Regions from separate parts of the Pseudomonas sp. MT3 genome, predicted to be linked through region 1. Evidence: predicted binding sites of a transcription regulator. Region 1 holds the regulator's gene; the other holds the start of a gene.
What was found. The regulator sigma-54, encoded in region 1, starts transcription at its own class of promoters, with help from an activator protein. The targets are predictions, from matches to a motif close to ANTGGCATNNANNTTGCTNT.
Positions count from the first base shown of each region.

Region 2: a site for sigma-54 is predicted at 1,993-2,012, ahead of ACYCAX_RS21080 (CmpA/NrtA family ABC transporter substrate-binding protein). Genes of this name have one in related genera too.

Region 1 covers NZ_JBTVPY010000007.1:74,683-79,062, reverse strand. The annotation lists gene lptA (lipopolysaccharide transport periplasmic protein LptA) at 1-270, shown strand, start outside; gene lptB (LPS export ABC transporter ATP-binding protein) at 270-995, shown strand; gene ACYCAX_RS09240 (RNA polymerase factor sigma-54) at 1,237-2,739, shown strand; gene hpf (ribosome hibernation-promoting factor, HPF/YfiA family) at 2,818-3,126, shown strand; gene ptsN (PTS IIA-like nitrogen regulatory protein PtsN) at 3,136-3,600, shown strand; gene rapZ (RNase adapter RapZ) at 3,603-4,380, shown strand, end outside.
Region 2 covers NZ_JBTVPY010000023.1:32,478-36,857, reverse strand. The annotation lists gene ACYCAX_RS21085 (ANTAR domain-containing response regulator) at 103-681, opposite strand; gene ACYCAX_RS21080 (CmpA/NrtA family ABC transporter substrate-binding protein) at 684-1,886, opposite strand; gene acnB (bifunctional aconitate hydratase 2/2-methylisocitrate dehydratase) at 2,263-4,380, opposite strand, start outside.

The DNA.
Region 1 (4,380 bases):
TACTTCGAACAGAAGCCCGCGCCGGACAAGGAAATCACCAAGGCCTACGGCCTGACGATCCAGTACTTCGTCACCCAGAACCGTGTCGTGCTGATCGACCAGGCCAAGGTGATCCAGGAAGGCAACACTTTCGAAGGCGAAAAGATCGTCTATGACACCCAGCGCCAGATCGTCAACGCAGGCCGCGCCACCGGTACCCAGGTGACCACGCCGCGCCCGCGTATCGACATGGTCATCCAGCCCAAGAAAAAGCAGGATCAAGCGCAGTAATGGCCACGCTCACCGCCCAGCACCTCGCCAAGAGCTACAAAAGCCGGCAAGTGGTCCGCGACGTCAGCATGAGTATCGACAGCGGACAGATCGTCGGCCTGCTCGGCCCCAACGGAGCGGGCAAGACTACCTGCTTCTACATGATCGTCGGCCTGGTCCGCGCCGACCAGGGCGTGGTACGCATCGACGACCAGGACGTCACCCACCTGCCCATGCATGGCCGCGCCCGTGCCGGCATCGGCTACCTGCCGCAGGAAGCCTCGATCTTCCGCAAGCTGTCGGTGGCCAACAATATCAGCGCGATCCTCGAAACACGCAGCGACCTGGATCGCGCCGGTCGCCAGGAAGCACTGGAAAGCCTGCTCGAGGAGTTCCACATCCACCACATCCGCGACAACCTCGGCATGAGCCTGTCCGGCGGCGAGCGGCGCCGCGTGGAAATCGCCCGCGCCCTGGCCAGCGCACCGAAGTTCATCCTGCTGGACGAACCCTTCGCCGGCGTCGACCCGATCTCCGTGGGCGACATCAAGCAGATCATCCATCACCTCAAGGCCAAGGGCATCGGTGTGCTGATCACCGATCACAACGTCCGCGAGACGCTGGATATCTGCGAAACCGCCTACATCGTCAACGACGGCCAACTGATCGCCGAGGGCAGCTCCGAGACCATCCTCGCCAACGACCTGGTGAAGGAAGTCTATCTGGGCCACGAGTTCCGTCTCTGACCCGGAAGCCGCCCTTCCGGCGGCGCCTCGCCCCGTTCCACGACGGCCCGGACCTGTGTCCGGCGCCGTGCATTCTGCCGTCTCGAGCCTGCCCGATACTCAGGTTGTAACGAAAGGTCGACAGACCCTAGGCAAAGCGTCCAGACTCAGGCATATAATTTGCTTCCTCGCGGCGCCCAGGCGTCCGTAGTCGTGGATATGGCGCTTGCTGCGCCAGCGAACAAGGTGCCTAGTTCCAGCCATGAAACCATCGCTCGTCCTCAAGATGGGCCAGCAGCTGACGATGACTCCGCAGCTGCAACAGGCCATCCGACTGCTCCAGCTCTCCACGCTGGACCTGCAACAGGAAATCCAGGAAGCCCTGGAGTCCAACCCGATGCTGGAACGTCAGGAAGACGGCGACGACTACGACAACAGCGACCCAATGGCCGACGGCGACGACTCCGCCGCCCAGGGCGCCAGCAGCAACTCGCAGGACAGCTTCCAGGAAAACACTACCCCCAGCGTCGACAGCCTCGACGAGGACCAGTGGGCCGAGCGCATCCCTAACGAGCTGCCGGTCGATACCGCCTGGGAAGACATCTACCAGACCAGCGCCAGCAGCCTGCCCAGCAGCGACGATGACGAGTGGGACTTCACCGCCCGCACCTCCGCTGGCGAAAGCCTGCAGAGCCACCTGCTCTGGCAGGTCAACCTGGCGCCGATGTCCGACACCGACCGCCTGATCGCCCTGAGTATCATCGACGGCATCAACGACGACGGTTATCTCGAAGAGTCCCTCGACGACATCCTCGCCTCCATCGACCCGGAACTGGGCGTGGAGATGGACGAGGTGGAAGTCGTCCTGCGCCGCGTGCAGCAACTCGAACCCGCCGGCGTCGGCGCACGCAACCTGCGCGAATGCCTGTTGCTGCAACTGCGCCAGTTGCCGGCCAAGACCTACCTGCTGACCGAGGCCCTGAAGCTGGTCTCCGATCATCTCGACCTGCTCGGCAGCCGCGACTACAGCCAACTGATGCGGCGCATGAAGCTCAAGGAAGACGAGTTGCGCGAGACCATCGAGCTGATCCAGTCGCTGCACCCGCGTCCCGGCTCGCAGATCGAGTCCGGCGAAGCCGAATACGTGGTGCCGGATGTCATCGTCCGGAAACACAACGACCGCTGGCTGGTAGAGCTGAACCAGGAAGCCGTGCCGCGCCTGCGGGTCAACTCGCAGTACGCCGGCCTGGTGCGCCGGGCGGATTCCAGCGCCGACAACACCTTCATGCGCAACCAGTTGCAGGAAGCGCGCTGGTTCATCAAGAGCCTGCAGAGCCGCAACGAGACGCTGATGAAGGTGGCGACCCAGATCGTCGAACACCAGCGCGGTTTCCTCGAATACGGCGAGGAGGCGATGAAGCCCCTGGTCCTGCACGACATCGCCGAAGCCGTGGGCATGCACGAGTCGACCATCTCGCGCGTCACCACGCAGAAATTCATGCATACCCCGCGTGGCATCTTCGAGCTGAAGTACTTCTTCTCCAGCCACGTCAGCACCGCCGAGGGCGGCGAATGCTCGTCCACCGCGATCCGCGCCATCATCAAGAAACTGGTCGCGGCGGAAAGTCCGAAAAAGCCATTGAGTGACAGCAAGATCGCTGGTTTACTGGAAGCACAGGGCATTCAAGTGGCACGTCGCACCGTCGCCAAGTACCGGGAGTCCTTGGGGATTGCTCCCTCCAGCGAACGCAAGCGACTGGTATGACGTTGATCCACGCCAAAGTGTTCCGGCGGCAGGCCACCTAACCTGCCACTTATACACGGGCAATAAGGAGAAAGCGGTATGCAAGTCAACATCAGTGGACATCAACTGGATGTGACCGACGCCCTGCGCGACTATGTCGTCGAAAAACTCGGACGACTGGAGCGCCACTTCGACAAGATCACCAATGTTCAGGTCATCATGGAGGTCGAGAAACTGAAGCAGAAAATCGAAGCCACCCTGCATATCGCAGGGGGTGAGGTGGTGGCCTGTGCCGAACATGAAGACATGTACGCAGCCATCGACCTGCTCACCGACAAGCTCGACCGCCAACTGATCAAGCACAAGGAAAAATACCTCGAACGCCAGCAGGGTGTTGGCGTCCGTTAACCCTTCCCTATGATTCGACTCGAGCAAATCCTGACCCCCGGCCGTTCCCTGGTGAACGTGCCGGGCGGCAGTAAAAAACGCGTCCTTGAACAAATCGCAAACCTGGTAGCTCGCGAGCTACCAGGTTTCGATGCGCAAGACATCTTCGAAAACCTGGTGGCTCGGGAACGCCTGGGCTCCACCGGATTCGGCAATGGCATCGCCATTCCGCACTGCCGCCTCCCCGGCTGCCAGTCCCCCATCAGCGCGATCCTGCACCTGGACGCCCCGGTCGACTTCGACGCCCTCGACGGCGCGCCGGTCGATCTGCTGTTCGTCCTGCTGGTGCCGGAAGCCGCCACCGAAGAGCATCTGGAGCTGCTTCGGCAGATTGCTTCCATGCTCGACCGTTCCGACGTCCGTGACCGCCTGCGCCACGCCGCCAACGGCGAAGAGCTGTACCGGATCGTCGTGGACTTCCAGAACGGCCACTGATCATGCGCCTGATCATCATCAGCGGACGGTCCGGCTCGGGCAAGAGCACCGCACTCAACGTGCTCGAGGACAACGGTTTCTACTGCATCGACAACCTGCCCGCCAGCCTCCTCCCGGACCTGGCGCAACGTGCGTTGCTGCACACCGAACTGCTGCACCCGCAGGTCGCCGTCTCCATCGACGCGCGCAACCTGCCCAGCCAGCTGCAGCGCTTCCCCGAGTTGCTGCAGGAAGCCCGCGACAAGCACATCCAGTGCGACGTGCTGTACCTCGATGCCGATGACGAGACGCTGCTCAAGCGCTTCTCCGAGACGCGCCGGCGCCACCCGCTGACCAGCGACAGTCGCTCGCTGGCCGAAGCCATCGCAGACGAGGCGTACCTGCTGGCGCCGATCGCCGACCTGGCCGATCTCAAGCTCAACACCACGAACCTGAACCTCTATCAGCTGCGCGACGTGCTCAAGCTGCGCCTCTTGAACAAACCCGAACTGGGTACCGCCTTCCTCGTCGAGTCCTTCGGCTTCAAGCGCGGCATGCCGGTGGACGCCGACCTGGTGTTCGACGTGCGCTGCCTGCCCAATCCGTACTGGAAGCCCGAGCTGCGCGAACACACCGGGCTCGACGCGGATGTCCAGGAGTACCTGGCCGCGCAACCCGACGTCGAGGAGATGTACCAGGATATCCTCGGCTACCTGAACAAGTGGCTGCCGCGCTTCGCCGCGAGCAACCGGGCCTATGTCACCATCGCCATCGGCTGTACCGGTGGCCAGCATCGCTCGA
Region 2 (4,380 bases), on a different contig from region 1:
GTATCGCGCGACGCGGGGAGGATACGCAGTGACCGCGAAGGCGGGGGCCAGCAGGGCGGCTGGCGTTCTGATTGCGGGATGCCGCCGCTGGCAGATGGCCGATCAGTGCCCGAGCATTTCGTGCATTGAGATGATCTGCTCGGCTACCTGCACCAGCTTCTGCTGGCGCCCCATCGCCTGCCGGCGCATCAGGGTGTAGGCCTCTTCCTCGGCGCAGCCCTTCATCTTCATCAGCAGCCCCTTGGCCAGTTCGATGCGCTTGCGTTCGGCCAGTTGCTGCTCGCGGGCTTGCAACTGCGCACGCAGCGCCTGGTCGCTCTCGAAGCGGGCCATCGCGACGTCGAGGATCGGTTGCAGGCGCTGCGCCTGGATGCCTTCGACGATATAGGCGCTGACCCCGGAACGAATGGCCTGGCGCATCACCTGCGGGTCGTGCTCGTCGGTGAACATGACGATGGGGCGCGGCTGGTCGCGGCTGACCAGCACTACCTGTTCCAGCACGTCGCGGCCGGGAGATTCGGTGTCGATGAGGATCACGTCCGGGCACAGGGCTTCCACGCGCTGTGCCAGGTCCACGGTGAGGCCGGATTCGTCGACCACGTCGAAGCCGGATTCCAGCAGTGCGGCCTTGAGGCGCCCGACCTTCTTCGGGGTGTCGTTGATCAGCAGGACGCGCAGCATGCTCAACCTCGCTCCGTCAGGGCATTGAGTTCGAAACCGCGGGCATAGCCGGCGGGATCGCTGCCGTCCCAGGTGCGTCCGTCGATCAGCGTCGAGCGGCGCATGCCGGTATCCGGCACTGTTACGCCAACGGCTTCGGCGGCTTCGCGGTACAGGTCGAGTTGCTGGACCTGGCGGGCGATGCCTGGATAGTCGACGTCTTCACGCAGCAGCCCCCAGCGGCGGAACTGGGTCATGAACCACAGGCCGTCGGACAGCCAGGGGAAATTCGTTCGGCCTGCGTCGTGGAAACGCAGCGGATGGGCGTCCTGCCAGGCGTGGCCGAGGCCATCCTGGTAGCGGCCGAGCAGGCGTGGCTCGATGCTGGAGAGCGGTGCGTCGACGTAGTCGTGGCCGCTGATCAGTCGCGCCACGCTGCGCAGGTTGTCCTCGCTGGCCTCGATGAAGCGACTGGCGTCGAGAATGCTCATCACCAGGGCGCGAGCCGTATTGGGGTATTGCTCGACGAAGGCGCGGGTGGTGCCCAGGACTTTTTCCGGGTGGTCCGGCCAGATCTGCTGGCTGGTCGCCAGGGTGAAGCCCAGGCCTTCGTCCACCGCCAGCGCGCCCCAGGGGCCGCCGGCGCAGAAGCCGTCGATGCGCCCGGCTTTCAGGTGCTCCACCATCTGCGCCGGTGGCACCACCAGCGAGCGCACATCGCGCAGCGGGTGGATGCCGTGGGCGGCCAGCCAGTAATACAGCCAAAGGGCGTGGGTGCCGGTGGGGAAGGTGTGCGCCAGGGTCAGCAGTGCACCGTTGTGGCGCGCGTGCTGGCGCAGTGCTTCAGCGCAGGTCACGCCGTCGCGCATCAGCGGTGCGGAAAGATTGATCGATTGGCCGTTCTGGCACAGCCCCATGAGCACTGCCATGTCGATGGCGGGGGTGCCACCCAGGCCGAGTTGCATGCCGTAGATCAGGCCGTAGAGCCCCTGCGCCGCGTCCAGTTCGCCGCTGAGCAGGCGGTCGCGCAGGCCGGCCCAGGAACTCTGCCGTTGCAGGTTGAGGGTCAGGCCGTAGGGCTGGGCGAAGCCTTGGGTGGCGGCGACCACCAGGGACGCGGCGTCGGTGAGGGCCATGAAGCCCAGGTTGAGTACGCTCTTTTCCGGCGCATCGGAGCCGGCGACCCAGGCCAGGCTGTCCGTACGGCTGCGTGTGCTGTCGATCATCTCCACCTCTGAAGGCAAAAGACACCGTTCCACTGGCCCTCGATGGGCGGGAAGGCGATGCTGTCATCTTTCAGGACCCGTCGTTGGGTTGCCTGTTGGTGGGCGTACAGCAAGGGGTGTGCCAGCGACGGTGGAAAAAAGAAGCCCCGCCACAGGGCGGGGCGCAGAGGAAGGGAGCGCACCTCTGGAGGGTTCCATCAAGGGCACCTGAGCACGGATATCGGCAGGGCCTGCAGACACCTTAGACGCACAGGCCGTCGCCGCAACGGTCAATAAGTATTAGGCCCATCGTGAGCAGCGGTTCAGGCCGCGCCTTTCGGGCAAGCACAAAAGAAAAGCCCCGCACGAGGCGGGGCTTTTCATCACGCTAGGCGTCTCAGACCTGGACGGCCGGGATCTTCGCGTTGGCTGCGGCTTCGCGGAACTCGGCGATCTGGTCGAAGCTCAGGTAGCGGTAGATATCGGCAGACATGCTGTCGATGTCCTTCGCATAGGCCATGTACTCCTCGACGGTCGGCAGCTTGCCGATGATCGAAGCGACAGCGGCCAGCTCGGCGGATGCCAGGAACACGTCGGTGGCATCGCCCAGGCGGTTCGGGAAGTTACGGGTCGAAGTGGAAACCACGGTCGAACCGGTCTGTACGCGAGCCTGGTTACCCATGCACAGCGAGCAGCCCGGCATTTCCATGCGTGCGCCAGCCTTGCCGTAGATGCCGTAGTAGCCTTCCTCGGTCAGCTGGTGGGCGTCCATCTTGGTCGGCGGAGCCAGCCACAGACGGGTCGGAATGCCACCCTTGACCTTGTCCAGCAGCTTGCCGGCAGCGCGGAAGTGACCGATGTTGGTCATGCAGGAACCGATGAAGACTTCATCGATCTTGCGGCCTTCGACGCTGGACAGCAGACGGGCGTCGTCCGGATCGTTCGGAGCGCAGAGTACCGGCTCCTTGACGTCGGCCAGGTCGATCTCGATGACCGCGGCGTACTCGGCGTCCTGGTCGGCAGCCAGCAGTTGCGGGTTGGCCAGCCAGGCTTCCATCGCTTGCGCGCGGCGCTCCAGGGTGCGGGCGTCGCCATAGCCTTCGCCGATCATCCAGCGCAGCAGGGTGATGTTGGACTTCAGGTACTCGGCGATGGCCTCTTCCGGCAGCTTGATGGTGCAACCGGCAGCCGAACGCTCGGCGGAGGCGTCGGACAGCTCGAAGGCTTGCTCGACGGTCAGGTCGTTCAGACCTTCGATCTCGAGGATGCGGCCGGAGAAGATGTTCTTCTTGCCTTTCTTCTCGACGGTCAGCAGGCCAGCCTGGATGGCGTAGTAGGGGATCGCATGGACCAGGTCACGCAGGGTGATGCCCGGTTGCAGCTTGCCCTTGAAGCGCACCAGAACCGATTCGGGCATGTCCAGCGGCATGACGCCAGTGGCTGCGGCGAAGGCTACCAGGCCGGAGCCGGCCGGGAAGCTGATGCCGATCGGGAAGCGGGTGTGCGAGTCGCCGCCGGTGCCGACGGTGTCGGGCAGCAGCATGCGGTTCAGCCAACTGTGGATGATGCCGTCGCCCGGACGCAGGGAGACACCGCCGCGGGTCATCATGAAGTCCGGCAGGGTGTGGTGGGTCTTGACGTCGATCGGCTTCGGATAAGCAGCGGTGTGGCAGAAGGACTGCATCACCAGGTCGGCGGAGAAGCCCAGGCAAGCCAGGTCTTTCAGCTCGTCGCGGGTCATCGGGCCGGTGGTGTCCTGGGAACCGACGGTGGTCATCTTCGGTTCGCAGTAGGTGCCCGGACGTACGCCCTGGCCTTCGGCCAGACCACAGGCGCGGCCAACCATCTTCTGCGCGAGGGTGAAGCCCTTGCCGCTGTCGGTCGGTGCTTCCGGCTTCTTGAACAGGTCGGATGGAGCCAGGCCCAGCTCGGCGCGGGCCTTCTCGGTCAGGCCGCGGCCAACGATCAGCGGGATACGGCCGCCGGCGCGGACTTCGTCCAGCAGAACCGGGGTCTTCAGCTCGAAGGTGGTGACCACTTCGCCGCTGTCATGACGCACGACCTTGCCTTCGTACGGGTACACGTCGATGACGTCGCCCATGGCCAGGTTGGTGCAGTCGAATTCGATCGGCAGGGCACCGGCATCTTCCATGGTGTTGTAGAAGATCGGGGCGATCTTGGTGCCGAAGCAGAAGCCGCCAGCGCGCTTGTTCGGAACGTAGGGGATGTCGTCGCCGAAGAACCACAGCACCGAGTTGGTGGCGGATTTACGGGACGAACCGGTGCCGACCACGTCACCGACGTAGGCGACCGGGAAGCCCTTGGCCTTGACCGCTTCGATCTGCTTCAGCGGACCGACGACACCCGGCTGGGCCGGCTCGATGCCGTCACGGGCCATCTTCAGCATGGCCAGGGCGTGCAGCGGGATGTCAGGGCGCGACCAGGCGTCCGGAGCGGGGGACAGGTCGTCGGTGTTGGTTTCGCCGGGGACCTTGAACACGGTCAGGGTCAGCTT